DNA from 4 places in the Bacillus sp. CZDM1 genome. Region 1 is predicted to be linked to each of the others. Evidence: riboswitches for the same ligand, from Rfam matches in the RefSeq annotation. Region 1 holds a riboswitch; each other region holds the start of a gene.
The links. Region 1 has a riboswitch for S-adenosylmethionine ahead of ACY3XC_RS19865 (sugar ABC transporter substrate-binding protein). Riboswitches for the same ligand answer to the same signal wherever they lie in the genome.
Positions count from the first base shown of each region.

Region 1 (7,639 bases):
TACTCCAATGCGCTCAGCAAGGAATGGAAGTTGATTTTTCTAAGCTCATTCCTGCGGAGTATATTCCAATGCTTCAAAAAGCGGTGGAAGAGGCTGGGCGTTCACGTTTAAAACCAATCAAGGATTTATTGCCTGAAGAAGTAAGCTATTTCATGGTTAAATCTTATCTTTATTTTTTAAGCAAAAACAAGTAGTGTAGCACTATTTAGAATATTCATACTAATTGTCGTCTGCCGGGTTAATTTGTTAGTATTTCCCGGGAATTTGTCGATGAAAACAGCCGTATAACAATCATACGTCTGTTTTCATTCCTCAGATTCATCCAAAAATGGTTTATTAACAAAGTAATACATCCACGCCATTAATATGCTTCCTCCAAATAAATTACCTATGGTTACCGGAACGAGATTATGAATCACTCCTCCCCATGAAATCGTACCAGGATGATTCAGAACTAAAGCTATTGCGAAGGTACACATATTGGCAATACTGTGCTCATATCCGGAAATAAAAAAGCAGAACACAAAAAGGATCATCGAAAACATTTTGGGTCCGTCTCCTTTTAAACCGAGAGGAATAAAAAAGGCTAAGCAAACCAGCCAATTACAAAGAATGGCTCTAAAAAGCAGCTCCATTGTAGGAACCTGCATTTTCTTTTCTACAACGCTTAATAAAAAACCATTAACCGACGATTCTTCATAAAGTCCCGTGGTAAAAATGATAAAGGCAAAGACAGCTGCACCTAAAATATTTCCAATATAACTACTTATCCACAACTTGGTGACTTCGAGCCAAGCCATTTTTCGCCGAAGTGCAGCATAGGTGTAATAGAATGTATTACCCGTAAACAAATCTCCACCAGCGTATGCAATTAATATGATTGCCGCTCCAAAGGTGAGTGCGGCCATCGGATAAGCCCATGGGGAATGTTCCAAATAAAAGTAGTTTCCTGTTTTAAAAGCAACAATTACACCGAATCCAATAAACATACTGGCAAGCATTGACCTTAAAATATAACGTAATAGGCTTTGCCTGAAAATTTTAACCTTTTTTAACGCTAATTTTTCTACCTCGCCTAAGGGCTGTCTCTCCATAACTGCACCATCCATAATTTTCGAATCATCCCTATAGTTTCATATAACAGATACTAAATTATGTATAATAAATGGATTGATTTCATAAGTTTTGTAAAAAGGAAGAGTAGTTTAAATTAGCCACAAAAACACTATTTCAGATATAATGAAGTGGTTTTTCTAATACTGACTTTAAGGAGTTTGCTATGTCCTACTTAAAAAAAATAACCCCGGAATATGATCCGTGGGAAGCATATAATGATATAAAGCAATACGGTAAGTCCGAGCTTACCAATATTGAATTCACGACAACAACCTTATGTAATATGCGCTGTGAGCATTGTGCAGTAGGGTACACCCTTCAAACAAAAGACCCGGATGCGCTTCCACTTGATCTACTTTTGAATAGGTTGGATGAAATTCAAACACTAAATGCGATAAGTATTACTGGCGGAGAACCAATGCTTTCTCTTTCCTCTATCAAAAATTATGTGGTGCCTTTATTAAAATATGCTCATGAACGCGGAGTTCGGACGCAAATAAATTCCAATTTAACACTTGAGCTAGCACGCTATGAGTTAATTATTCCATATTTGGATGTTTTACATATTTCACATAATTGGGGAACAGTTGATGATTTTGTTGAAGGCGGCTTTGCAAGAATGGAGCGCAAGCCTGATTACAAACAACGTGAAAAGTATTTTCAGAGAATGATAGAAAATAGCCGGGAGCTTGTGAAGGCTGGAGTGATGGTTTCCGCAGAAACCATGCTTAACAAGCGTACACTGCCGTATTTGGAAAAGATCCATCGCCAGATTGTAGATGAAATGGACTGCCAGAGGCATGAGGTTCACCCAATGTATCCAAGTGATTTTGCTAGCAATCTTGAAACGTTAACACTTAATGAAATTAGGGAAGCTATTCACCATTTACTAGATATTCGTGATGAAAAAGTATGGATGCTTTTTGGGACTCTCCCTTTTTACGCATGCAGCCATAAACCAGAGGATTTAGAGCTATTAAATAGACTCTATCAAAGTAAAAATGTAACAGTAAGAAATGATCCTGATGGAAGGTCACGCCTTAATGTTAACATTTTTAATGGAGATATTATCGTTACTGATTTTGGTGATACTCCGCCGCTTGGAAATATCAAAACCACCAACCTGTTAGAAGCTTATCAAATCTGGCAGAGCTCCAGTATAGCGAAGGAATTGAGTTGCCATTGTCCAGCAGCTTCATGTCTTGGTCCTAACATTTTGGTGAAAAATAGCTATTATCAGGATATCGATTTTTCAAACCAACAGGCGAATATTGGAAAATAGTTTAGAAAGCGGGAATCCACACATTCCTGCTTTTTTCTTTTTCCAATCTTTAACTTGTAAAAAGTTTCCCGTATACTTAAATTATTATGCTGCTAGGGGGACGGGGAATGAGGATATTAGTTGTTGGCGCAGGAGCAATTGGTGGCTATTTTGGCGGGCGTTTACTCGAAAAGGGAGAAAATGTCACTTTTTTAGTGAGAGAAAGAAGAAAAAAACAGTTAGATACGGCTGGACTCGTGGTCGAAAGTGTTCATGGAAATGTAACTCAGACAGTTAAAGCGATTACAGCTAGTGAATCTGCAGGTCCTTTTGATTTAATTCTATTATCCACCAAAGCATATCATTTGGAGGGGGCAATAGAGAGTATCCATCCGTATGTAGGCGAGGATACAATGATTTTGCCTTTGTTGAACGGAATTTCGCATTTTACTAGATTGGAAGAAGAGTTTGGTAAAGATAAAATTATTGGCGGTCTATGCTTCCTTGAATCTACGCTTGATGTAACAGGAAAGGTAATTCAATCGAGCCCAAGACACGATTTAGTGTTTGGAGAACGGAGTGGTAAAAAATCAGACCGGATTTTGAAAATTGAAGAAGCCTTTAGAGGAACAAACACTGGCTTCCGTTTGAGCGACAATATAAATCATGAGATATGGAAAAAATATTTATTCATATCTGCTCTTTCAGGGATAACGACTTTAATGAGAGCGCCAATAGGTCCAATTCGTGAAACGGAAATTGGTGAATCCATTATTATTCAGTTATTAAGAGAACTAATTGCGATAATGAAAAGAATAGATGCACCGCTTGCCGATGATATCGAAACAATTCAAATGAATCAAATAAATGCTTTAGCCTATCCTATGAAGTCGTCCATGCAACGGGATATGGAAAAGTTACTTCCTGTTGAAGCAGATCATTTGCAGGGGTATTTACTAGATATTGCGCGCCGGGAAGAAATCTCTGTTCCGCTCCTAGCGGCCATTTATACAAATTTAAAGGTTTATGAAAAGTCTTTAAAATAGTAAAAGACCCAGATTGGGTCTTTTGCTATTTTTATGGTTATGCATGTTTAAACGGTATGCTTAACAAGCTTCGGGTGGCGGTGCATAGAGATAAACAAGATGATTCCGCTAAGTATCAATAATGCGCTAGTACTAATAAACACAGCAGAAAATCCTAAATACCCAGAAATGCATCCACCTAACATCGGACCAATGATATTTCCAAGGAACCGTAAGCTAGTATTATAGCCTAGAACTTCACCCTGCATGGCTATCGGTGCCTCTTGCCGAATATAGGCTATACGAACCGGGATGATTCCTCCTATTGCTATTCCTAGCGCAAATCGGACAATAACCAATTGCCAGAACTCAGTGACTGCAGCGCCAGGAAGGTAAATGATTCCTGAGACAAAAAGCAGGATGACTAGAATTTTTATATAACCGTGCTTATCCGCAATCTTCCCCCAATTTCTTGACATCAGCAGATTTCCTAATCCAGCTGCCGAGAAGGCGATTCCAGAATAAAAAGCGATATTTGCGTGACCATGCAGTTCACTGACAAATAATGATAGAATCGGCTGTATGCTAAAGTGGGCAATTTGTACGAGTGCTGAGATAAGTAAAACCGTTAACAATACGGGATTCCTAACAATATGTGCTAAAACTTCTTTACTGGAATAATGTGATTTTGTTCCTTTTTTCGTTTCAATCACATACTCCTTAGTGGCAAAAACTAGTAAGCCGGAAACAATAATCGCAATGGAAGTCCATTTAAAGGTCAAGGAGTAACCTAGTGAATCCGCTAAAACCCCGCCAAGCATCGGACCAAGGAGCGAACCTGTGATACTGCCTGTTTGTAATGTTCCAAGTACACGACCAGCTATTTCCTTCGGTGTTTGTGTAGAAATAAATGCTTGTGACATTGGAATAAATCCTGTGAAAAATCCCGTCAAAAACCTTAGGAGGAAAAGCTGCCAAACGGATTGGACATAGCCCATAAGGAAAATCGAGCATCCCATTCCAATTCCACAAATAATAAGGATTTTTTTCCTTCCAAAACGATCCCCAATTTTCCCCCAAATCGGTGAGAAGATAAAAGCAGATACAAATGTTACGGCAAAGGTTATTCCTGACCAATGCTGAACATATTTCGCTGAAAAGTTTCCAAATGTCTCTATGTATAACGAAATAAACGGTAGAACCATCGTCATACTTCCAGCAACAAAGAAGTTGGCAAACCACATGATTAAGATATTTCGTTTTGCCATCTCCAGCTTAGTCATGCTAGTTCACCTCTCTCGGCAAGATATTTCGTTTTCCTAAATACAATAATACCGAACTTTCAAAAAAATGAAAGTTATATACCTAGCAATTAGCTTCTGGCATTAGATTCGATATTATGTGCATGTAGTGAAAGTAGAGGATAAATTTAAAATATTTAGAAAACACTATTGACAAATTGTTAATAGGAGATTAAATTTAGTTTAATACTTTAATCAAGTAAAATAATACGTTCTCTTATCAAGAGTGGCAGAGGGACTGGCCCGATGACGCCCAGCAACCGTTCCGTTTGGAATTGGTGCTAAATCCTGCAAAACAAGTAATTGTTTTGAAAGATAAGAGAGGAGTAATCCTTCTTTTTGTGATGAAACCTCTCTTTTCTTGGAGAGGTTTTTTGTTATTACTCTCCTAGGAGCAACGTTGGCAGGGACGGAAGTACATAATTAAAAAGGGGAGATTTCAACATGAGGAAGAATTTTTTAAAGAGCACATTTGTATCAGCGATTGCAGCAACACTTTTACTGACAGGCTGTGGTGCTGGAGGAGAATCAAAGCAAACGAGTGGAAATACACCAATTGAAGGAGTTCCAGAACGTTTTGCAAAAGGGGAACAGCCAAAAATTAAGGTAATCCGAAAAATTGGCGGGGACGATCATACTGCCCAATTCTTAGCTGGTGCGAAACAAGAGGGCGAAGCGATAGGATTCACAGTGGATGTTTTTACCGCAAATGGAGATACAGCTAAATTTCATGACGCAATTAACCAAGCGTTAAGCCAAGATTATGATGGATATATCATATCCCATGGTGATGATGATGCGACTTTAAATGATGTGAAAAAAATTGTTGATGCTGGAAAGAGCATTGTTGCCTTTGACTCGAATCCAAACCTAACAACTGTTGATGGTGTTACTCTTACATCACAGGATGATGAGGCATTGGCGACATTAGCACTTGAACAATTAGTCAAAAAAACAGGTGGAGAAGCGAATATTGCCTATCTTTGGGTAGATGGATTTCCGCCAATGGTTCGAAGAAATAAGGTTTATCAGGATGTCTTGGAAAAGAACCCAGGAATCAATGAAGTTGAGCGTTTTGGTGTTGCTTCTGCCGATACAAGTGTACAAACACAGAATGCAGTTGCTGCTATGTTGAATAAATACCCTAAAGGGGAATTGGATGCAATTTTTGCTACTTGGGATGCGTTTGCGATTGGGGCAGCACGTGCATTAAAGGAAGCGGGAAGAGAAGAAGTTAAACTTTATGGGATTGATGTTTCTAATGCTGACTTGCAGGAAATTCAAAGAGAAGGCAGTGCTTGGAAGTATACAGCTGCCGTTGATCCAAAACTCATCGGAGCAGTTAATATGCGAATATTAGCGAAGAAACTAGCAGGTGAAGAGACGCCTCAAACCTTTAATCTCGAAGCATCATTGATCTCACAAGAAGACCTTCAAAAATCAAAAGAACCTGTCAACATGGTGAATCTTGCTGATATTATTCCAGGATGGGGCCAATCTACCGCATTTGAAGAAGACTGGATGAACACGTTGAAAGAACATTATAAGAAATAATAAATGATATCTTACGTCTTTTCGATTGAAAAGGCGTTTTTTTATTGATAAAGATTATTCTTTTGATTAAACTTAGGAAATCATAGGAAGAAAGAATAGTTGTGGTGAAATTTTTTATGGAAAACGAGAAAACACATACATACGAAATAATCGAGATTTGTTTGCTTGCTGGAAAGATCATGCTCCAATCCGGTGGTGAAACCTATCGGGTAGAAGATACGATGATGCGGATTGCAGCAGCGTTTGGGATTGAAAATTCTCATAGCTATGTAACGCCTACTGGAATCATCTTTTCAGCTGAAGGTGCGGAGCCAACGAAAACTAAGTTAATCCGTATTTCAACACGTTCTACTGATTTAAAAAAGGTTGCAATGGTGAATAGCATTTCTCGAAGGATAACGAGTGGCGAAATCAAATTAGATGATGCACTTATTCATTTAAAAGAGTTGGATGCATTAGATGTAACCTTCCCCTTTATGTTTCAGGTAGCTGCTGCCTCGATAGCCAGCGGCTGTTTTATGATTATGTTTATGGGGGAATGGGTAGACTTTATCCCGGCGATGTTAACTGGCGGGGCAGGTTATTGCGGTTTTTTATATTTTCATCGTTTTATACCAGTAAAGTTTTTCTCTGAGTTTTTAGCCTCGTTTATTATTGGGTTACTGGCGGTAATCTTTGTGAAAACAGGATTGGGTCAGCAGTTAGATAAAATAATTATTGGCTCGGTAATGACACTAGTACCAGGACTCCTAGTGACCAATGCAGTGAGGGATTTAATGGCTGGTCATTTAGTATCAGGCTTGTCAAAAGGTGCGGAAGCACTTCTAACTGCCTTTGCTATCGGCTCAGGTATTGCCGTCGTTTTATCATTCTTGTAAATGGAGGCACGTTGTGGATATATTAGGACAACTAATTACAAGCTTTATAGCCACTGCAGCATTTGGAGTTATTTTTAATGCACCTAAGGAAACTTTAGTAAAATGCGGATTTGTTGGAATGGGCGGCTGGATTATCTATTATTTAGCGGAAAAGTATACAGGAGATTCTGTTTTAGCCACACTTGGAGCGACTCTATTTGTGGGAATCGTTAGTCAGGAATTAGCCAAGTTTTATAAAACACCTGTTATAATTTTTAGTGTTGCTGGAATTATTCCCTTAGTTCCCGGTGGTTTGGCATACGATACTATGAGGAATTTTGTGGAGGACGATTACTTTCAAGCAATAGCGTTAGGTGCAAAAGTAACGTTACTTTCAGGCTCCATCGCATTTGGTCTTGTTTTTTCAGAGGTTATTAATCAAGTAATTCGAAAGATTAGATTAAAAAAGGTATTTAAAAATCTAAAGGTACGTTAAAATTGGACGAAGGCAGAGGAATGAGTTCC
Region 1 is NZ_JBUESO010000009.1:64,983-72,621, forward strand. It holds gene recQ (DNA helicase RecQ) at 1-194, shown strand, start outside; gene ACY3XC_RS19845 (formate/nitrite transporter family protein) at 306-1,094, opposite strand; gene yfkAB (radical SAM/CxCxxxxC motif protein YfkAB) at 1,280-2,398, shown strand; gene ACY3XC_RS19855 (ketopantoate reductase family protein) at 2,506-3,423, shown strand; gene ACY3XC_RS19860 (MFS transporter) at 3,471-4,685, opposite strand; SAM riboswitch class I at 4,918-5,025, shown strand; gene ACY3XC_RS19865 (sugar ABC transporter substrate-binding protein) at 5,148-6,257, shown strand; gene ACY3XC_RS19870 (threonine/serine exporter family protein) at 6,374-7,135, shown strand; gene ACY3XC_RS19875 (threonine/serine exporter family protein) at 7,149-7,610, shown strand.

Region 2 (7,639 bases), on a different contig from region 1:
AATTTCCTTTTCAGCGCCTACCAGGTTGGATATTCCTTCATTCTTATTGAAAAATTAAAAATGCTTTCCCAGCATTTTGGTTTTACAGAAGGCGCCTTTGCCGTTGGCATGCTGCTGTTATCGATTTATCTCTCCATCCGGAAAGAGATAAGATTTCCGTTGCTGGTTTCAAAAAGGGGTATTCTTATCATGGGGGGCATCATGGGAAGTGCCACTTTCCCTTTACTCTTCACCATGTCTTACAACATCATGTTTGGCTACTACATTCTTCTTCAATTTGTTTTAGGCGTGTGCATTGTTTTCGTCAATACACCAACACAAGTAATGATGCAAAAACAAATTGCAGATGAATTTAAGGGACGTGTATTTTCCCTTATTGAAACAGTTGCCATGGCCTTATCACCATTAGGAATGGTGCTATATGGGTTTTTGTATGATATCTTCCCTGCACAATGGGTTCTGCTCCTGTCTTCTGGATTATGTGTGAGTGTAGTCCTTACTCTTTTAAGACCGACCGTCATAAGAAAGGTTCATCCGGAGATTGCAGTGAAAAATACAGTGAAGGAAAGTGCGGAAGCATTTTAATAAAGTGTAAATGTTCAATGTCAAAGGTACTGCTCCTTCCGTCCATAGGCGAGGATTATATTACCAAAAAGATAGTTACATGGGACTGATTTATTATTCTGGTAAATAAATAACTCCTTATTTGAATACGAATGTATTAACCCTAGAAAGGAGTGAGAATACCATGAGTGTGTTGGATCGCAGTCCTTTTTTATACTTCTTATGTATCCTGGCTGGTTTCGCTTTACTAAGAGTACCGCTAACAGGATTTTTTGCACCGCTTAGTCCATTAGTTATCCTTATCGGTGTCCTGGCTATCCTTTTATTCTCTCTTGTACTAATCATCCATGGGGTCCTTCATTTGGCTGGTAAAAGAAGGTAATTCTAAAAATAAGCAACATGAAAGAGAGCGAATTCATACGCTCTCTTTTCTCTTTATTTGAAGTCTGCGATAAAAAAAATATTATTTTTTCAAAATGCCTATCTATAGCATTTGAAAGCGTTTGTAAGATAACTGATTAAATATTATTTTAAAAATAGTATTTGACTTTTGAATTTTCCTACAGTAAATTAATTAACAAGTTCAAAAAATGAATAAAGTAAAAATACTTCTTATCAAGAGAGGTTGAGGGACTGGCCCTATGACACCTCGGCAGCGGAATTCTGATTCTGTGCCAAATCCAGCAAGTACGACTTGATAGATAAGAAGAGGACCTATGATTTTTTCAATTCGCCCTCTTCTTTTTCAAGAAGAGGTTTTTTATTTTTAACTGAATAATATTTCTTATCCAGAGAGGTTGAGGGACTGGCCCTATGACACCTCGGCAGCGGAACCAAATTGGTGACTGTGCCAAATCCAGCAGGCGGAAAATGCTTGAGAGATAAGAAGAGCTTCCTATGCATTGCATTGGCCAATCCTCTTCTTGTTTCTAGAAGAGGATTTTTTATTTATTTGATAAAGGAGCGATACACCATGATCGAATTTCAGAATCTTAAGAAGGTTTATGAGAGTGGCGGGCAGCAGGTTGCCGCGTTGAACGGAATTGATTTGAAGATTAATAAGGGAGAGATATTTGGAGTGATTGGCTTTAGTGGTGCTGGGAAAAGCTCACTTATCCGCTGTGTGAACTTACTAGAGCGTCCGACCTCTGGCAGTGTGATTGTTGATGGTCATAACCTCACTTCTATGTCTGTCAAAGAGGTCCGAGAGATTAAGAAAAATATTGGGATGGTTTTTCAGCACTTTAATCTATTAAACTCAAAAACAGTATTTGCAAACGTGGCAATGCCTCTGACACTTGCCAAAGTTCCTAAGGATGCGATTAAGAAGCGCGTTATGGAATTACTAGAATTTGTCGGGTTAGCAGACAAGGCGGACTATTATCCTGATCAGCTTTCCGGGGGACAAAAACAGCGTGTCGGAATCGCCAGAGCATTGGCAACACAGCCTTCCATTCTACTTTGCGATGAGGCAACATCTGCTCTCGATCCACAGACAACCAGCTCGATTTTGCAGCTGTTGAAAAAAATCAATAACGAATACAACATTACGATTCTAATTATCACCCACGAGATGGCGGTAATTAGAGAGATATGTGACCGGGTGGCCGTTATCGAAGCAGGGAAAATTATTGAAGAAGGCACAGTGTTTGATGTCTTTTCAGCACCCAAAACACAGACTGCCAAAAATTTTGTCAGCACAGTCATGAATGACCAGCTGCCTGATTCTATTAAAGAAATCATTCAAAAGCATGATGGAATGCAGCGGATTTTCCGAATTAATTTTGTCGGCAGCACCGCGGGTCAGCCATTATTGTCACAACTAGCCAAACAGTTTGATATTCATATCAATGTCTTGTTCGGCAATATTACCGAGCTTCAAGGAACTCCTTTTGGAAACCTCATTGTTGAGTTCCAGGGGTCTGATAAAGAAGTCATCCGAGCGTTAACCTATATCAACCAGAAGAAAATCAGCATAAAGGAAGTGACCGCACATGCTAGTTAATTCAGAGCAAATCATAGAAGCCTTAATTGAAACCATTCAAATGGTCGCTTTCTCTCTCTTGTTCTCAACCATCCTTGGTCTGCCGCTGGGAATCTTGTTAGTCGTAACTAGGAAAGGCCATCTGCTTCAGAATTTACCGTTCTTTACCGTCTTGAATGGGATCATTAACATTTTTCGTTCCGTCCCGTTCATTATTTTATTAGTGGCGATGATTCCCGTTACAAGATTAATAGTCGGTACATCGATTGGAACGGCGGCGGCAGTTGTTCCTCTGGTATTCTATTGCGGTCCCTATATTGCCAGATTAATAGAAAATTCATTGCTAGAAGTGGATCCAGGTGTCATTGAAGCAGCAGAGGCAATGGGTGCAACCCCTGGGCAAATTATTTTTAAATTTCTTATTCCAGAAGCACTAAGTTCACTTGTTTTAGCCTTAACGATAGCCACTATCGGATTAGTTGGTGCATCGGCAATGGCTGGGGCTGTCGGAGGCGGCGGGATTGGAGATTTAGCCATTACCTATGGCTACCAGCGTTTTGATACAGTCACAATGATGATTACAGTAGCAATTCTGATTGTAATGGTTCAAGGCCTGCAGTCATTTGGAAATATAGCAGCAAAGAAAATCAGACGAAGATAAACTAGGGGGAAATTAACGATGAAAAAACTTTTACTATCCATCATTATTATTACTTTGGCGATTATTAGCGCAGCCTGTGCTGAAAAAACATCAGAGGGTAAAGAATCAACTACCGTTAAGCTTGGTGTCAGCGGAACTGATACACGTATTTGGGATTTTGTAGCGAAAAAGGCTAAAAAAGAGGGAATCAATATCGAAATCGTTTCATTCTCTGATTACGTCGCTCCCAACACAGCTCTTGCAGAAGGCGAAATTGATGTGAATGCATTCCAAACGGTTGCCTATTTTGACGTATTTATTAAGGAACACAATTTAGACCTAGTGCCAATCGCGACAACGGTCCTTGCCCCAATGGGAATTTACTCTGAAAAATACAAAGATGTCAAAGACATTCCAGATGGTGCGAAAATTGCCCTTCCAAACGACGCATCCAATCAAGGACGTGCCTTATTACTTCTGCAAGAAGCTGGACTTATTGAATTACCAGAAGACTTCGATCCAAATGGTGATCTTACGCAAATAAAAGAAAACCCTAAAAACATTGATTTTGTTGCTGTTGTACCAGCACAAACACCAAGAGCACTTCCAGACGTTGCCGCTTCAGTTATCAATAACGGGATTGCTGGTGATGCAGGTCTTAGCCCATTAGAAGATGCGATTTTTGTTGAAAGTGAAACAGCTACCCCATACCTTAATATTATTGCGGTCCAAGCAAAAGACAAAGACAACAAGACATATAAGAGATTAGCAGAACTTTATCAGTCCGAAGATACAGCTAAGTTTATTGAAAAAGAGTATAAAGGTAACATGATTCCAACATTCGTTCCGTTAAGTAACATTGGCTGGTAATAATTCAAAGAGGTTTTTGCTCACAGCAAAAACCTCTTTACATAAGGAGGAAGAAAAATATGACAACAAAAACGTTAGCTTCATTAAAAGAAACAATCCTTGAAAATGTAGAAGGCAATAAGGAGCTTTACCTTTCAACAAGCCATAAAATTCATGAAAACCCTGAAATCGGCAATGAGGAATTTTTTGCTTCTGAACTACTGACAGATATTCTTTTAAAAGAAGGATTTGAGGTTGAAAAGGCTGTTGCCGGACATGAAACATCCTTTGTAGCTCGTAAAAAGTCAGAAAAACCTGGTCCCTCCATTGCATTCCTAGCAGAATATGATGCCCTTCCAGGCCTAGGGCATGCTTGCGGACATAATATTATTGGTACTACTAGCGTCGCTGCAGCGATTGCCTTGAGCAAGGTTTTAGCAGAAACAGGCGGAGAAGCAGTTGTTTTCGGTACCCCTGCAGAAGAAGGCGGGCCAAACGGCAGTGCAAAGGGAAGCTTTGTTAAACATGGACTAGTGAACGGGATTGACGCCGCACTTATGATTCACCCAAGTGGCGAGACTCGCATAACCAGCACCTCTCTTGCTGTTGATCCACTAGACTTTGAATTTATTGGAAAGCCAGCACATGCCGCCGCTTCCCCGCACGAGGGAATTAATGCATTAGATGCGGTGATTCAGCTGTTTAATGGCATCAACGCGTTAAGACAGCAGCTTAAAGACGATGTGCGCATTCACGGAATCATCACCCATGGCGGAGATGCACCAAACATTATCCCTGAATATGCAAAAGCCAGATTTTACATTCGTGCTGCTACAAGAGCCGGTTTGAACGAAGTTACTAAGCGGGTAAAAGCAGTGGCAGAAGGCGCTGCATTAGCCACAGGAGCAACCTTAAAGGTCATCGCCTTTCAAAATGAAGTCGATAATCTTCTATTAAATAGACATTATGATGCCGTGTTCAAGGAAGTCGTTGAAGAACTAGGTGAAACCATTGCAGAAGGGGACAGACCCGGTATCGGTTCAACGGATGCAGGAAACATCAGTCAAGTTGTCCCAACCATTCACCCGTATATTAAAATTGGATCAGCGGACCTTGTTGCCCATACTGTACCTTTTAGGGAAGCCGCTGCTTCCTCTAGAGGCGACCAAGCACTAATAACAGGTGCAAAAGCATTGGCACTAACCGCATTAAAACTAATCACAGATGAAGACACATTAGCTCAAATTAAAGCAGAGTTCAAAGAAAGAAAAGCGGCAGAATCAAAATAAAAAGACGCCCAGTGACTAAAATTGTCGCTGGGCGCTTTTGTTTTAAGTCCTTACCACCTGTTACTCTTTTACCGCTCCACCTAAAATACCAGAGATAAAATGCTTTTGCAGCAATAGGAAAAAGATCATAATGGGGACCGTAGATAAGGTAGTTCCCAGCATTAACTGTCCATAATCAATCCGCGCCATTCCGATTAAACTGGATAATGCAACAGGAAGGGTGAACATTTCTTGTGAATTTAACGTAATTAGCGGCCAAAGTAAGCTATTCCATTGGGACATAAATAGAAATATAGCTACCGCAGCCATTGCAGGTCTTGTTACAGGCAAAATAACCGTGAAAAATATTTTTAATTCCCCTGCCCCATCTACTCGGGAAGCCTCAATAATCGAGTCTGGAACCGACTTCATATTCTGCCTCATTAAATAGATCGCAAAAGGTGAAGCCAAGGTTGGCAAAATGATCGCTTGATACGTATTTAACCAATTAAAGGTTACCATCATTTCAAACAGTGGAATCAACGTCACCTGAGAAGGAATCATTAATGTGCATAAAATAATGAAAAAAAACAAGTTCTTTCCCTTAAAATTAAACTTTGCAAATGCGTATCCAGCCATTGAACTAATAAGTGTACTAACCAATGTATAAACGAGAGCAATAAATAATGAATTCCAAAAGATTTTGGCAAACCCTAATGACTCATTAAGCGACTGAAAGTTCTTTGCCAAGTAATCACCTGGAAGAAGTTTAGGCGGTAAATGAAAAATCTCTCCTGATGGCAGGGTCGAGCCGACAAGCATCCAATAAAATGGGGCAATCGAAAGAAGAACACCTGCTATTAATAAACCATAAAGCCCTATTTTCGTAGATAGTTTCTTAGAATGTATCATTATTCATCACCTACTAATTTCATCTGAACCCATGATATGATTGCCGTGATGATTACGAGAACATAGGCAATCGCTGAGGCATATCCAAAATCAAAAAATTTAAAGCCTGCTTCATATAAATAAAGTGTAATCGTCATCGTGGCATTATTTGGTCCGCCTTGAGTCAAAATGAACGGCTCGTCAAACAGCTGAAGGGTGCCAATGGTTGACATGACAACTGTAAAAATAAATACAGGTTTTAATTGAGGAATGGTAATCATAAAAAATTGCTTTACTTTACTTGCTCCATCAATACTTGCAGCTTCATACAGCTCGGATGGGATATTCTGTAATCCGGCTAAAAATATCACCATATTGTATCCTGTCCATCTCCAGGTCATAACAAGGATGACAGAGACCTTCGCCCAAAATGGAGTTGTTAACCACGGGATGGCTTCAACACCGATGAATGATAATAAATAGTTGACGAGACCGAAATGCTCATCTAAAAGGATCATAAAAACAATCGACGCTGCAACAAGCGCTGTGATGGCAGGCATAAAGAAAGAGATTCGAAAAAACGCCTTCCCTTTTAACATAGAAGAATGCAGCCCCACAGCAATCAGTAAAGAGAGAAAAAGCATGATTGGGACTTGGACAATTAAAATTTGAAAGGTATTTAACAGCGATTTATAGAATACGGGATCTTGGAATAAACGAAAATAATTGGCCAAACCAACAAATGATTTCTCCACACCGCGTACCTCTTGAAAGCTTAATATAAATGAAAAAATCACGGGATAAACGGTAAAAATTAAAATCAGCAGAAATGCCGGTGCGATAAAAACATATGGAACATTTTTAGGAGTTAATAAACTTCTACTCGTTTTAACTCGAAAGTTTGTTTTGGTATTTACAACCTTTTCTGTTTGCTCCAACCGAGCCACCTTCCTAACTTCAAGGGATTTTAGAATAAGAGAGAGCTGAGAAAAATTGAAACACTCAGCTCTTTAGCTCTATAAATCTATTATTTTATTTCATTCTCTAATTGGTCCTGCGCATCTTTTAATCCTGACTCAACCGATTTGTTTTCAAGTAAAATGGCTGCCTGCGCATTACTCGTAAGACTAGTTGCTTTTGCAAAGTTCTCGTTTACGTTAATTTGTGGCACTTGATCAACAATATCAGCAAACTTTTTAAAAATAGGGCTATTATTAAAATACTCGTTATTCGCAGTAAATATTGGATTACTATACGTTTCCTTTAAGGATGGGAAAAGCCCGTATTTTTCAAAACCTACCAATTGCGATGCCTGGTCTGTTGTAAAGAATTCTACGAAGGCGTAGGCAGCAGATTGATTTTTGCTTGATGAAGGAATCAACACAGAGGATCCTCCTACGTTGGCATATCTAGTGCCGCCACTTTCAAAGCTCGGCAGATAAA
Region 2 is NZ_JBUESO010000007.1:78,462-86,100, forward strand. It holds gene ACY3XC_RS17030 (MFS transporter) at 1-585, shown strand, start outside; gene ACY3XC_RS17035 (hypothetical protein) at 749-946, shown strand; SAM riboswitch class I at 1,174-1,272, shown strand; SAM riboswitch class I at 1,346-1,452, shown strand; gene ACY3XC_RS17040 (methionine ABC transporter ATP-binding protein) at 1,538-2,569, shown strand; gene ACY3XC_RS17045 (methionine ABC transporter permease) at 2,559-3,209, shown strand; gene ACY3XC_RS17050 (MetQ/NlpA family ABC transporter substrate-binding protein) at 3,228-4,058, shown strand; gene ACY3XC_RS17055 (M20 family metallopeptidase) at 4,118-5,326, shown strand; gene ACY3XC_RS17060 (carbohydrate ABC transporter permease) at 5,387-6,217, opposite strand; gene ACY3XC_RS17065 (carbohydrate ABC transporter permease) at 6,217-7,134, opposite strand; gene ACY3XC_RS17070 (ABC transporter substrate-binding protein) at 7,224-7,639, opposite strand, start outside.
Region 2: linked by a shared signal. The riboswitch ahead of ACY3XC_RS17040 (methionine ABC transporter ATP-binding protein) and the one ahead of ACY3XC_RS19865 (sugar ABC transporter substrate-binding protein) in region 1 are both predicted to bind S-adenosylmethionine.

Region 3 (7,639 bases), on a different contig from region 1:
AAGGGGCTCCATTAATAACCCCAGTTCCGTTATCAATTTATGTGGTTTTCTTCCTGTGGCAAACACTTAAACACCCACAACCTTTGTGGGTGTTTTCTACCATTCATTCAGAGTAAATAGTTAAGAGTTGAAGTAGGGAGTGCTTGCTTCGTTTTCTTTATCTATTTCTCTCCTTGATGGTTTATAGTTTTTGATAGCATCACGTAAACTAAGCATTAATTCAATCGATAGAAGAATGATAACTACCCACACACCCGCCTTTAGGATTGTATTAATAACAAAAGAACCAGCAAATAAATAGGTATGGATAACCGATGTAAAAGTATAGAACATTGCAAAGGTAAAAACTCTACTCCACTGTGACACATCATAAATTATGATCGCACCTCTAAACCCATAATGTCGAATCCGTTTAAAAAGCCTATAGAGCTCTATAGCCTCAACCGCAATGAATATAACAAGAGAGGCCCTCCATATCCATCTTATCATATCAATGCTAATGATGCCGGTGACCAAACAGGCAATCCCAGAAATGGATATAGCCCCATGTAGAATACAGTTTGTATTGTTCCAATCCATTTCAATCGACCAAGAAGTTTTTAGGTATCTTGATAAAATAAAGAAAACACAAACCAGATAAAAACAAAATCCGATGATTAGTAAAAATAGGTTAAAGATATCCGGTAAATCTTTAAAAACGGTGTTAAGTAAAAGGACAATCGATTGTGTGCTTACCGTAGTTAGCAGAAGAATGCCATGGACATTCTGATAGGATTTTGTCCGAGAAATTTCTATCAACGTTTTTACACTAATCCAAATATAAATAATCCACAGGATAATATTTATAAAAGCAATAATCACAGAAATGAATCCCCAATGGGAAAATTGTTTATAAAATAAAATGCCACTTATGGAAGTGCCTGCAACCCAAGTACCAATCCCAAAGCGATTGATCACATTGGCATAATGAATGCTCTTAAATTTTCCATCCAAACTAGCTATGAAAAAAGAGAAAATAAAGGCAGACCATAGGGAAAGGTTAATGATGGATAGAATTTTTCCAAAAATGTGTTGGAAGAAATGGATACCAAAGTAGTTTAATAGAACTCCTTGCGTAACAATCCCAATTGCCATAACCACCGCCATGGTTGAAGTTCGAATATATATTTTTTTAAAAGTGAAAAATAAACTTATACAAACTATGAAGCAGATCAAGATCAATAAATAAATCACATTTATCACCATTATGTTTTAGATATTTTATAAGTATATCATCAATGAATCTTGAGGTCTGCAGAAAATGGATGGTGCCTGTACAACTTAACCTAGTTATTCGCAGCTAACCCCAGATATTAGCCAACAAGTTTTAGCCCAATGGTTGCACCTAATATTAATGCAATACATGCGATCCTTCTCCAATCTTTAGATTCTCCGTAAATCATGATTCCTAAAAGTGCACCACCAGCTGAGCCAATTCCTGTCCATATTGCATAAGCTGTCCCCATAGGCAGTGTTTTCATTGCGTAGGCAAGAAAAAGAAAACTAGCTCCAAATCCGAGAATTAATAGTAATAAGGATTGCCAATTACGACTATTATTCAATTTATTTATGGTAACCACACCAAATGCTTCACATAATCCTGCTAAGATTAATGATATCCATGCCATTAGAACTCAGCTCCTTCTTGAGAATTATCTTTTGTTAGTAACTTCAATCCAAGAACACCGGCTAGTAAAAGTATAATCAACATCATTTTTTCCGCCTTGATGGGTTCTCCGAAGAATATGATTTCAGAGATGACCGTTCCTGCTGTCCCCAATCCTACAAAAACTGCATATACCGTACCGACCGGAAGTTTTCGTCCAGCCATTATGATTAAATAGAAACTCACAATAATCGAGATCACAGTTCCTGTCCACGTCCAAAAGCCATTTGCGTGTTTGAGACCTATCACCCAAAACACTTCAAAAAACGCCCCAATAAACACTTTAATCCAGTTTGTATTCATTACCTACTACCTCCAATAATCATCTATTTAAAACAAAAAAAGCCTAAGAGATCACTGTTAAACAGTATCTCCCAGGCTTTTATCCTTCCGTGACACAGCGTTGGCTGTGAGTTTTCTCTCGGTCCAGACCAACACAGTGGCTGCGGAACCCTAGAAAACATTTACGTATACAATTACCATAAATTATATCCATATTTAAAATTTATTCAATAGTAAAATATGTATAAAAGAGACTATAGGCAATGAAGGTGAATATTTAATTCAATATAATTTAAATAGTTCCCCACACACTATTAGCAATGCTAATAACATGTTTTATCTTATTCCATTGATCTTCTTCTGTTAAAAGATTTCCTTCTTCTGTACTAGCAAAGCCACATTGCGGACTTAATGCTAAGTTTTCTAAAGGAATAGACTGGCTAGCTTCGTTGATCCTGGCTTTAATGGCGTCAGGATTTTCAAGTTCTGGAAATTTAGATGTAAATAATCCCAGAACAACAGTTAAATTAGGACGTTTAAAACTTTTTAATGGTTCAAAATCACCGGAACGCTGATCATCGTATTCTAAGAATAGTCCATCAACATTTAACTCAGCAAAAATTGCATCAGAAATCTGATCATAACCTCCGCTTGTAATGTAGGTGGATTTAAAGTTTCCACGGCAAATATGCATGGTTATTAACAAATCATCTGGCTTGTCCGCAATCACGTCATTGATACATGCTACTCTTCTTTTGATGATATCTTGTACGTCCATGCCTTCTTTTTCAACCACTGTTGTAATCCGATCTTCTGAGACAAAATCAATCCAAGACGTATCATCTAATTGCAAGTACCGACAGCCTGCATCATAGAATGCTTGAATGGCCTTCCTGTATGCAGCGACTGTATCGTCATAAAACTGCTCTTTATTGTCGTTGTAATATTCATCACCTTGAATTCTAGTGAATAGCATATTCGGGCTAGGAATTGAGAACTTCGCTACTTGGCTTCCATCCCCATATTTTTCAACCACTTCATTTAAAAATTGAAAGTGTTCAATCATAAAATGGTTATCGAAGTCGACCTTACTAACCACTTTAATCGCATTATTTCTTGTTTTGGCACCTTTGAAGGCACTAACATATTGGCTTTCAAAGAATTCTACGCCTTTTAGACCGGCTAAAAAATCCAAGTGCCACCATGAACGTCTAAACTCGCCATCCGTGATGGATTTAAGACCTGCTTCTACTTGTTTTTCTACTAGTTTTTCAATTTCTTTGTCCTCTACTACCTTTAGGGCTGCTCTATCAATTTCCCCGTTTACGAAAGCCTTTCTTGCTGCTTTAATAGGTTCGGTTCTCAAAAAACTCCCTACATGATCGGCTTTAAACGGAGCTTTCACTAGTGTTTTTGTCATCTATTATTACCCTCTTTCTAAATAATAAAAAACCCTCTTCTTAAAAATAAGAAGAGGGGGAAGCCATAACTAATCTCTTCTTATCTTCAAGCATTTTCTACTGGAATTGGCACAGTACTTTTGATAAGTCTGCTGCCGAGGCTTCATAGGGCCAGTCCCTCCGCCTCTCTTGATAAGAGTATTCTTGCCTATTTAATTACCTGTAAAATTACACGTGTTCAGCCAATCTGTCAACAAATAAATATTAAGATATCTCTTTTTGTTATAAATACGAATTATATACTTTATTTTTAAAAAAATGTTCGTGTTTTACTGAAAATATTTGCTTGTCATCGATGAAAGTTTAAGATATTATAATCAAAAGACAAACGATAGGGGTTGTGTTAGATGTTTGGTATCCAGACGAAAAAGGTAATGTTACTTGGATCAGGTGAACTTGGAAAAGAGACGATTATTGAGGCTCAGCGTCTTGGACTGGAAACCATTGCGGTTGACCGTTATGAAAATGCTCCGGCGATGCAGGTTGCTCATCGTTCTTATGTGGTGGACATGCTTGATGGAGAAGCACTTCGTAGAGTAATAGAAAGAGAGGAACCAGATTTGGTGGTTCCTGAAATCGAGGCGATTGCGACAGAAACACTAGTGGAACTTGAAAAAGAAGGTTTCCGTATCGTACCGACAGCGAATGCCGTGAACTTAACGATGGATAGGGAAGGAATCCGCCGTTTGGCTAGCGAAGAATTAGGGCTTCCAACAGCCAAGTACGCCTTTGCAGATACACTTTATGAACTAAGAAATGCTGTACTTAAAATGGGGACACCGTGTGTGATTAAACCGCTCATGAGTTCCTCTGGAAAAGGGCAAACAGTCTGCCATTCAATAGAGGATGTAGAATGCTCATGGAATGAGGCGATTGCTGGAGGAAGAGGTAAAAAAGCCCGAATGATTGTAGAGGAATTTATCCATTTCGATTCTGAAATCACTTTATTAACTGTCCGCTCCGCTTCCGGAACAACCTTTTGTGCTCCTATTGGACACGTGCAAAAGGATGGGGACTACATTGAATCTTGGCAGCCGCATGACATGTCAAAGGAACAAATTCTTGAGGCGCAGGCAATTGCAAAAAAAATCACAGATGCACTCGGCGGATACGGAGTTTTTGGAGTGGAATTATTCCTTTCTTCAAATGGAGTTTATTTTAGTGAAGTGTCACCACGACCACATGACACGGGGATGGTTACCATGGTTACGCAAGACCTATCTGAGTTTGCTTTACATGTAAGGGCGATTTTAGGTTATCCGATTCCGGATGTTCAGCTATTGAAACCAGGTGCAAGTTATACGATTAAGGCTACAAAAGAAAGTAAGACCTACCAACTATCTGGAATCGCTGAAAGCTTATCCGTCCCTCATACACAGGTTAGGGTATTTGGAAAACCTGAAACAAAAGTGGGACGACGAATAGGTGTTGTGTTAAGCAACGGGGAATCTGTGGATCAGGCTAGAGAACGAGCGGAATTAGCAGCTTCTAAAATGATTGTCACGTTTGATGAATAAATCATTGGATCATCCGCAACAAGACAATACAATTTGAAAGAGGGATGGATGAATGCATACAAAAAATCGTTGGCTAATCGCTCTATCGGCGGTTGGCATACATATTTCGATTGGTTCGGTTTACGCTTGGAGTGTTTTCACTAAACCACTTCAACAAGAAATGGGCTGGGGATTAAAGCAAATTTCCTTCACGTTTAGCTTGGCCATTCTATTCTTAGGTCTATCTGCAGCATTCTTAGGCCATTTTGTAGAAAAGTATGGTCCGAGAGCAGCTGGAACGCTAAGTGCTTTGTTTTTTGGAGTTGGAGTTGCAGGGGCAGGTTTTGCTATTCAATTAGAATCATTGCTATTACTCTATTTATTTTATGGAATGATCGCTGGAATTGGGTTGGGAGTTGGATATATTACACCGGTTTCTACGCTGGTAAAGTGGTTCCCTGACAGAAGAGGTCTTGCTACTGGACTAGCGATTATGGGATTTGGATTTGCTTCCTTAATCAGCAGTCCGATTATGAATTATTTAATTGTGAACTATGGGATTTCCAACACTTTCTATCTACTAGGAGCGGCCTACTTCATTATTATATTTTGTTCTGCTCAGTATCTTGCTCCTCCGAAAGAGGGTTGGGTACCTAAAGGTATCGAGGCAGCAGGACAAAAATCAGAACGTATGAAATTGAAAGAGGATCTGCGTCAGTTAACCGCCAATGAGGCAGTCAGAACAAGACAGTTTTGGGCTTTATGGTTGATGTTATTTATCAATGTTACCTGTGGAATTGCGATTCTTTCTGTTGCATCGCCGATGGCGCAAGAGTTAGTAGGTATGACAGCAACTGGTGCAGCAACAATGGTTGGAATCATGGGTTTATTTAATGGAGGAGGAAGGATTGTTTGGGCTGCCATCTCTGATTACATCGGAAGACCAAATGTCTACACACTATTCTTTGCTTTTCAAATTGTTGCTTTTTTTATGCTTCCAAATATAACAGTAGCTGTTCTATTTTCTTTAATCGTTTATATGATTATGACTTGTTACGGAGGTGGTTTTTCCTCTATACCTGCCTATATTGGCGATTTGTTTGGAACCAAGCAGCTTGGGGCTATTCATGGATATATTTTGACTGCATGGGCCGCAGCAGGTTTAGCGGGACCAATCTTTGTATCCTGGGTCAGGGAAACAACCGGAAGCTATCAGGGGACATTAGTAATCTTTTCAGGAATCTTTATTGTCGCTCTGGCGGTATCAATCCTCATTCGTCTTGATATCAAGAAATTAAGGACCATGAGTGAAAATCAAATCATGAAAAACGCGGGGAATTTTTAGAGTCATGTTTATCTTTATGAAAAAGCTGCCAAAAGTGGGCAGCTTTTTCTGAACATCGCACATCTAAGATGTCTTTGAGATGTGATGGTTTTTATTTAAGTTTTACAAGATCACCTTCTTTGATTTGATTCTTTTCAAACCATCCAAGATTCACTTCGAGTGCATAATGATAAGTAATTTCCGGATCATAGGTAGGACATAACTCCTCTTTACATGGCACCATATCCAGTATTTTTAGAATTTTCCCTTCTGAATCAAGAAATGCAATTGAAAGAGGAATTAAGGTGTTTTTCATCCAGAAACCGCCATATGTTTCCTCGGAAAACACAAACAGCATCCCCTCGTTCTCAGGTAATTTTTCAACAAACATTAATCCTTTGTCTCTTATTTTTGGAGTATCTGCAACTTGAACGGTTAATTGGATTGTTCTTCCTCCGTTGGACACTTTAATTATTTTTGTACGAAGACTTGCTTCTTTTTTTTGCCGAAAAAGGTATCCGATTAATTTTCTTAGATATTTCAATATTCACTCACCTTATCCATTTCTCTAAATAATTCTAATTATAAATATTTAATTAGTTTACAAATATATAGTCATTTTGGTTACATTTTTATAAAGTTTAACTTATGACCTGATTTTCTATGACATAATCGTTTGCCCAGGCAAGTAATCTAGTGTTGATATTACAGTTATACATGTCGGGACAGGGAAAGCCATTGAATACCCGTAACATTAATAAAAAGGAAGGAAGCTAAAGTTCGCTTCCTTCCCTTTTATATTGAAATATTTACTTTACTTTTGTTTGTGGGAACTCTGATTTAGATGAGGTGATCGCTGTAATCACTTTTGCCCCTTTTTCATGAGTGAGATTACCAAGTTTCTCCTTTCTAACCGCTTTATAAATGCAATAACACATGATTACCATGAGAACATAAAACGGAAATGCAACCGCAGTAGATACCGTTTGAACGGCCGTTACACCACCGCTAATCAATAGAACAATCGCTGAAGCTGAGATGAATAATCCCCAAATCACTTTTAATTTGGTGGAAGGGTTCAGAGTTCCATTCCCACTGTACATTCCTAAAACAAAAGTAGCTGAATCAGCAGAAGTAATAAAGAAACTGCTGATTAACAAAATGGCAATAAAGCTTAATACTGAGCTAAAAGGGAAGTAATCAAAGAATGAAAATAGGGCTACGGTAACATCACTATTTATCGCTTCCACTAACGCAGTCTCTTTTAAATCGTGAATTAAATGTAGAGCGGACCCACCAAAAACAGAGAACCACATAAAGTTAATAAAAGTTGGTATTACCAATACCCCTATGAGAAATTCTCTAATTGTTC
Region 3 is NZ_JBUESO010000002.1:129,109-136,747, forward strand. It holds gene ACY3XC_RS05185 (TDT family transporter) at 121-1,134, opposite strand; gene ACY3XC_RS05190 (DMT family transporter) at 1,353-1,667, opposite strand; gene ACY3XC_RS05195 (DMT family transporter) at 1,667-2,008, opposite strand; guanidine-I (ykkC/yxkD leader) riboswitch at 2,075-2,173, opposite strand; gene ACY3XC_RS05200 (5-methyltetrahydropteroyltriglutamate--homocysteine S-methyltransferase) at 2,280-3,407, opposite strand; SAM riboswitch class I at 3,485-3,586, opposite strand; gene purT (phosphoribosylglycinamide formyltransferase 2) at 3,795-4,964, shown strand; gene ACY3XC_RS05210 (L-lactate MFS transporter) at 5,017-6,288, shown strand; gene ACY3XC_RS05215 (DUF192 domain-containing protein) at 6,380-6,811, opposite strand; gene ACY3XC_RS05220 (glycine betaine uptake BCCT transporter) at 7,077-7,639, opposite strand, start outside.
Region 3: linked by a shared signal. The riboswitch ahead of ACY3XC_RS05200 (5-methyltetrahydropteroyltriglutamate--homocysteine S-methyltransferase) and the one ahead of ACY3XC_RS19865 (sugar ABC transporter substrate-binding protein) in region 1 are both predicted to bind S-adenosylmethionine.

Region 4 (7,639 bases), on a different contig from region 1:
TCTAGGTGGAGCATTGCTCGGATTTGGCACGACATTAGCTTTTACTGCAGAGGTCCAAACAGGATTAGGAATTGTCGGAGCATTACTTTTTCCAGCTGCTTTTGTCATTATCATTCTACTTGGGTTGGAATTAGTTACTGGTAGTTTCGCACTAATTCCTGTTGCGGTGATGGCGAAAAAAGCTACAGCTGCACAAATGATGAAAAATTGGTTTTGGGTCATTATTGGGCATGTTCTAGGAGCAGTTATGTATGCCATTCTATATATCATTGCAGTCACACAGTTTGGCCAAGTTACCAATCATGCTGTTGCAGCAAAAATCCTCGCAGTGGCCGAAGCCAAAACGTTAGGATACAAAAGTCTTGGTTCTGAAGGCTTACTGGTCGTATTTGTAAAAGCGATGCTCTGTAATTGGATGGTTACTCTTGGTGCGGTAATGGCTATGACCACGAAGTCTGTCATGGGGAAAATTGCAGCAATGTGGCTTCCAATCTTAATCTTTTTTGCCCAGGGCTTTGAGCACGCAGTGGTGAATATGTTTGTCATTCCAGCTGGCATGATACTGGGTGCGGATGTCACAATTACAGATTGGTGGGTATGGAATCAAATCCCCGTATTAATTGGCAATTTAGTCAGCGGTGTTCTTTTTACAGGAATGGCGCTCTATTACACTCATAAAAAGACAGAATCGCAAAATATTCTAGAACTGCCACAAACAAAGGCGGTGATACCGAGTACACAGCGATAAGAAGGAGGGATGATTATGGGAAAGGCATATATCGTTGGAGCAGGTCCTGGTGACCCTGATTTAATAACAGTTAAGGCGTTACGATGTATTCAGAAAGCAGACGTGATTCTTTATGACCGGCTGGTTAATCCAGAGCTTTTAGTGGAAGCAAAACGAGATTGCCATCTCATTTATTGTGGGAAAAAACCGAATTACCATACACTTCAGCAAGAAACCATTAATCATCTTCTAGTCAAATACACAAAACAGGGGAAAAATGTTGTTCGATTAAAAGGTGGAGATCCTTTCGTATTTGGACGCGGAGCTGAGGAAGTAGAAGCTTTGGTTGAACAGTGTCTGCCAGTCGAAGTAGTTCCCGGGATAACAGCAGGAGTAGCCGCTCCTGCTTATGCTGGAATTCCGATCACTCATCGTGAATTAGGAAGCTCTTTTGCTATTGTAACGGGTCACAAGCCAAAGGGGAAACCTGACGACATAAATTGGAAGGGTCTAGCAACAGCTGTAGATACTCTGGCAATCTACATGGGAATGACAAATCTCCCATATATTTGCGAGGAATTAATGAAGCATGGTAAAAAAGCGGAGACCCCTGTTGCGATCATACAGCAAGGGACAACAAGTGCACAGCGTACCGTAACAGGAACGTTGAGTTCTATTGTAGACATAGTTGAAAAAGAAGAAATTGAAAATCCTGCCATGATCGTTGTTGGAGAAGTCGTCACCTTCCGTGAAAAAATAAATTTAATAGGAGCAAAAGTGAATAAAGAAAGCTATGCAACCATGGCTTAAAGTAGTAGCAAATAAACCGTTCTGGGGGTACATGAGTCCAGGACGTTTTTTTTGTTTTTTGATGTAGTAAAAGTGTGAAAAATAATTTTTCTAAATTTTATATTTTTTTATTTACACAAATCCTATTGGTATGGTAGGATTAATTTCAACAATTACCAAATACTTATCAAGAGAGGCTGAGGGACTGGTCCGATGAAGCCCGGCAACCTGCTGTGTAAGGTGCTAATTCCAGCAAAATGAACTTCATTTTGGAAGATAAGGCGTTAAACAAACGTGAGATGCCTTTCCTTTTTGGGAAGGCTTTTTGATGGACAAAGGAGGTTTATAGACATGACTACACCAGTTACGTATGAAAATTGGAGTCAAATATCAGGTTCTTTCCCAACCGAGAATAAAACGAAGGGAGCAAAATCGGTACTGGAGTGGGCTTACAGCTCATATCCAGAAGAACAAATTGTCTATGCATCCAGCTTTGGTGCAGAGGCGATCGTATTAATCGACCTCATCCAGCAGGTGAAGCCAGATGCGCATATCGTTTTCTTGGATACAGGATTACACTTTCCGGAAACCTATGAGGTTATTAATAAAATGGAACAACGGTTTCCTTCATTGAAAATTGAGCGGAAACTTCCAAAGCTAACCTTAGATGAACAACGTGAACAATATGGATCAGCGCTATGGAAGAGGGAGCCTAACCAATGCTGTAATATACGTAAAGTGATTCCATTAAGGGAGACACTAACGGCAAAACAAGCGTGGATTTCAGGACTTCGCAGAGAACAATCACCGACAAGAGCAAACACAGAATTCCTAAATAAAGATGAAAAGTTTCAAAACATTAAAATCTGTCCGCTGATTTACTGGACTTGGGATGAAGTTTGGTCCTATATCAAGGAAAAAGATCTCCCTTACAATACCTTGCACGATCAAAATTACCCTAGTATCGGCTGTTTTCCTTGTACACAGCCTGTTTCGGCAGACGGTGATTCACGTGCAGGACGCTGGACGGGAAGCGGCAAGACGGAGTGTGGCTTGCACACATCCTAAAAGGGGGCTTATAGTTTGCTCACAATTATTGCGGTTATCATAGGATTATTTTTTGCATTCAATATTGGTGCTAGTGGTGCAGCAGCTTCGATGGGGATTTCCTACGGAGCAGGTGTAGTTAATAAAAGGCTGGCATTGTTTTTATGCGGTATTACCGTTTTTCTTGGTGCCTGGCTTGGCGGCGGGGAAGTGGTGAAAACGATTGGAAGCGGGATTGTTCCGAGTAGTACCTTTACCGTACCCATTGCTCTTATTGTTTTAGCATCTGCTGCGCTAGCGTTATTTTTAGCAAATATTTTCGGGATTCCACTTTCAACAAGTGAGGTAGCAGTAGGATCCGTCGTTGGGGCCGGAATTGTCTATCAATCAGTATTTGTCGGCAGTTTGGCATGGATTATGGTCTTTTGGCTGCTAACGCCTGTTGCAGCATTTATAATCGCCATCTTTTCTACTAAGCTATTAAAAAACAGGATGCTAAAACGCTGGATGGAAGCGCCAAAAGCCGTTCCGTATCTTTCAGTTCTTGTCGTTTGTATGGGATTATTTGAAGCCTTTTCGGCGGGAATGAACAATGTCGCTAATGCTGTAGGACCGCTAGTCGGTGCTGCCATCATGTCTACAAGTGACGGTATTTTCTGGGGCGGGCTTTTTGTTGCAGCTGGTGCGATTCTGTTAGGCCATCGTGTTCTCGAAACGAATGGAAAGAAAATTACCACGCTTCGGCTGGAAGAGGGTTGTGTCATTTCTGGGACAGGAGCAGCGATCGTTACGGCAGCCTCTGTCTTCGGCATACCTGTGCCACTGACACAAATCACGACATCTTCGATTATCGGTATTGGCTTTGCCAAACATGGCAAGTCAGTTCTAAAAAAGGGTATAGTGGTTCAGCTGCTTACTGTGTGGATCGTATCACCTGTATTATCTATGGTGCTTTCTTACACACTTATCCAAATGCTGATAGAGCATAACTTCTATCCAATTGTTGCGATGGCAGGTGTCTTAATCTCCGTATTCGGTGTTTTGTCACTAATGAAAAAATCGAATCAACCCGTAACAGAAGCTGTAGAAAAGTAGCTTGATAGTTTCACTGATTTAATCTCTTTTTTTGAAGAGTTTAATAATAAAACTTAACTTAAATGTAGAAAGGTTTGATTCTATTGTCATTTTTACCAGCACCTCATGGAGGTAAACTAATCCAAGCATTTGATCCAAATTATGATGTAACATCCATTGTAAAAGAACTTGAAATTGACGCCATTGCCCTAAGTGACCTTGAGTTAATCGGTGTTGGGTTATTTAGTCCGCTAACGGGTTTCCTTGGGAAAGCTGATTATGAAAACGTAGTGGAGAATATGCGTCTTGCAGATAACACCATCTGGTCCATTCCCGTTACACTCCCTGTTTCCTATGAAACAGCCGCAACACTTGAAGAAGGGGAGAAAATCAAGCTTGTTTTTAACAAAGAGGTATACGGGGTAATTATCGTATCAGAATGGTATGAGCCGAACTTAGACAGGGAAGCAGTTGAGGTATATAAAACCCTTGAAACGGCGCATCCAGGAGTTAAGCGACTTTATGAAAGAGGACCTGTTTATGTAGCTGGTGACGTAACTCTTGTTAAAAAACCAGAAAAAGGTGTCTTTAGTGATGTATGGTTTGAGCCAAAGGAAACACGTGCATTGTTTGAAGAAAAAGGCTGGAAAACGGTGGTAGGCTTCCAAACAAGAAACCCAATTCACCGTGCCCATGAGTATATTCAAAAAGCTGCACTTGAAACCGTTGATGGACTTTTCGTGAATCCGCTTGTTGGTGAAACAAAGTCTGATGACATCCCAGCTGATGTTCGCCTAAAAAGCTATCGTGTCCTTCTGGAAAATTATTACCCACGAGAACGTGTACAGCTAGGTGTCCACCCAGCGGCAATGAGATATGCAGGCCCGAGGGAAGCAATTTTCCATGCGATTGCCCGTAAGAACTTTGGCTGCACGCATTTTATTGTCGGCCGTGACCATGCAGGTGTTGGTAATTATTATGGTACCTACGATGCCCAATTAATTTTTAATGAATTCCCTGATGGGGAGCTTGGCATTAAGCCATTATTCTTTGAACATAGCTTCTATTGCACAAAATGTGAAGGAATGGCTTCTGACAAAACTTGCCCGCATAGCAATGAAGACCGAGTCATTCTATCTGGAACAAAAGTAAGAGAATTGCTTCGTGCTGGTCAGCTTCCACCATCCACATTCAGCCGTAAAGAGGTTGTTGAAGTGTTAATAGAAGGCATGAAAGAAGAAACGACGGTTTAAGGAGGAGAAAATAATGACTAAAGCAACCAATATTACATGGCACGCTAGTGCAGTTACCAAATCCGACCGTCATGTTCAAAATGGCCATGGAAGCTGTGTCCTGTGGTTTACAGGACTTTCTGGTTCGGGTAAATCGACGATTGCAAACGCCGTTTCAAGCGCTTTGTACCGGCAGGGGATTAATGAATATGTTCTAGATGGTGATAATATCCGCCATGGATTAAACAAGGATCTCGGTTTTTCCGACCTTGACCGGACAGAGAATATCAGAAGAATTGGCGAAGTAGCAAACTTGTTTGTAGACAGCGGTGCAGTTGTAACAACAGCATTTATTTCTCCATTCCGTTCCGATCGCGATCAGGTCAGATCCATTTTCCAAGAAGGAGAGTTTATTGAAGTGTTTGTTGACTGTCCAATTGAAGAATGTGAAAAACGTGATCCAAAGCAGCTATATGCTAAGGCTCGCCGTGGAGAAATAAAGGACTTTACTGGGATTGATTCCCCATATGAAGCACCGGAAAACCCAGAAATTACGGTTCGCTCAGATCTTTTAACAGTCGAAGAGGCAGTTAATCAAATCTTTGGCTACCTTCAAGAAAAGAACATTCTCTAATATGAGTCGATAAGAAAGGATGGTTGATCAATGGTTGGCAAGGTTTTTTTAGTAGGTGCGGGTCCCGGAGATCCAGATTTAATTACAGTAAAAGGGTTACGCTGCCTCAAGCAAGCTGATGTCATCCTCTATGATCGGCTAGTAAATCCTGAACTTTTGGAGAATGCGAAAGAGGGAGCGCAACTTGTCTATTGCGGCAAGCTTCCACATTATCATACAATGAAGCAGGAAACCATTAATCATTTTCTGGTGAAATATGCCAAAAAGGGATATAACGTGGTACGGCTTAAAGGTGGAGATCCTTTTGTTTTCGGCCGCGGCGGTGAGGAAGCAGAGGAATGTGCTAGGCATAACGTGCCATTTGAAATTGTTCCAGGTATTACGGCTGGAATAGCGGCTTCCGCTTATGCAGGAATTCCTGTGACCCACCGTACCTTAAGTAAAAGCTTCGCCTTTATTACCGGTCATCAGGCTGGTGATGTCTGTGCAGAACACCAGTGGGCACACTTGGCAAAGGGAGTCGATACGATTTGTGTTTACATGGGCGTATCTCATCTTCCGGTGATAACCAAACATTTAATTTCAAATGGGAAATCACCACAGACTCCAATCGCTTTGATTCATTGGGGCACTTTAAGCGACCAGAGGACAGTAGTTGGCACACTTGATACGATTGAAGAAGTGGTAGAAAGAGAGGGGATTACCAATCCAAGTATGATCGTGATTGGGGAGGTAGTCACCTTGCACAAAAAATTGAATTGGTTTCAAGAAGAAATTTTGGCCAATATTCCAGCCGCCAACCGGTAACAGCAGAAGGGAGTACATTTTTATATGAAAGCAATTCTTTATATCGGCCACGGTACTCGTTCGAAAAAAGGGGCGGTCGAGATACAGGCTTTTATTGAACGAGTAAAGGCACGAATTGACGTTCCAATACAAGAACTGAGTTTCTTAGAGCTCACAGAGCCGCTGATTGAAGAAGGCTTTGAAACATGTGTCGAGCGGGGTGCAACGGAGATTGACGTTGTTCCACTGTTTCTTTTGGCAGCGGGACATATAAAACGGGATATTCCTGAAGCTTTGTCTCCCTTTATTGCCAAATATCCTACTATTCCGGTAAAAATAAAGAATCCTTTTGGGGTACAGGATGTTATTCTGGATGGTGTGGCTGAATTAATTAGGGATTCTGCAGGTGAGGTGACCACTACAGACAGGTTATTGATTGTCGGTGTAGGCAGCAGTGACCCTGATGTCCACGTGAATTTTGGAAAGATTGCGGTTGGTCTTGGGGAACGGCTTGGACCTGAAAGGGTATCTGTGTGCTATCTAGCAGCAACCGAGCCGAAGCTTAATGAGGGTTTGGAGAAAATTTCGGAAGATGCTGCGGGTCGGGTAATTGTTGTTCCCTATATGTTATTTACCGGACTCCTACTTGCAGAATTAAACAAAACCGTTCGATCCCGTCAAAAAGAAGGTCAGAGGATTCTCTGTACTCCAGCTTTAAGTAACCATACCGTGATTGAAGATATCGTACTTGAACGTGCGGTTGGTGAGTAAAGTCTATAGAATTACCGATAAACATTGTAAAAAGAGAACTGGGTCAAGAAATAGACCAATTAATATCTAACAGCCTCTAAAAAATACTGTATGATAAGTTTATATTCCATAGTGAGGTGGATAACGTTGCAACTTCAGGTAATGAACAGTCCGTTTAATCAGGAGCAGACGGAACTCCTAAATCGTCTTTTACCGACATTTACTGAATCACAAAAAGTTTGGTTGAGTGGGTATCTTGCTGGTGCTGCACAAGCGCCAATTCCTTCTGTGCTAGGCATGCCAAGCCAGCAAACAGCCGATGGTACAGCATCAAAAGAAGTAACCATTCTATACGGATCACAAACAGGCAATGCAAGAGGCTTAGCAAAAAAGGCCAGCTCGACACTTGAGGGGAAAGGGTTCCAAGTAACTGTTTCCGCTATGAGCGATTTTAAACCTAACAATATAAAAAAGGTAAAAAATATACTTATTATCGTGAGTACACACGGAGAAGGTGATCCACCGGATAATGCGCTAACCTTCCACGAATTTTTACATGGAAAACGAGCTCCAAAGCTTGAGGAACTCAACTTTTCAGTC
Region 4 is NZ_JBUESO010000004.1:208,281-215,919, reverse strand. It holds gene ACY3XC_RS11270 (formate/nitrite transporter family protein) at 1-748, shown strand, start outside; gene cobA (uroporphyrinogen-III C-methyltransferase) at 764-1,537, shown strand; SAM riboswitch class I at 1,698-1,799, shown strand; gene ACY3XC_RS11260 (phosphoadenylyl-sulfate reductase) at 1,868-2,584, shown strand; gene ACY3XC_RS11255 (anion permease) at 2,600-3,658, shown strand; gene sat (sulfate adenylyltransferase) at 3,742-4,890, shown strand; gene cysC (adenylyl-sulfate kinase) at 4,904-5,503, shown strand; gene cobA (uroporphyrinogen-III C-methyltransferase) at 5,534-6,310, shown strand; gene ACY3XC_RS11235 (sirohydrochlorin chelatase) at 6,335-7,060, shown strand; gene ACY3XC_RS11230 (assimilatory sulfite reductase (NADPH) flavoprotein subunit) at 7,187-7,639, shown strand, end outside.
Region 4: linked by a shared signal. The riboswitch ahead of ACY3XC_RS11260 (phosphoadenylyl-sulfate reductase) and the one ahead of ACY3XC_RS19865 (sugar ABC transporter substrate-binding protein) in region 1 are both predicted to bind S-adenosylmethionine.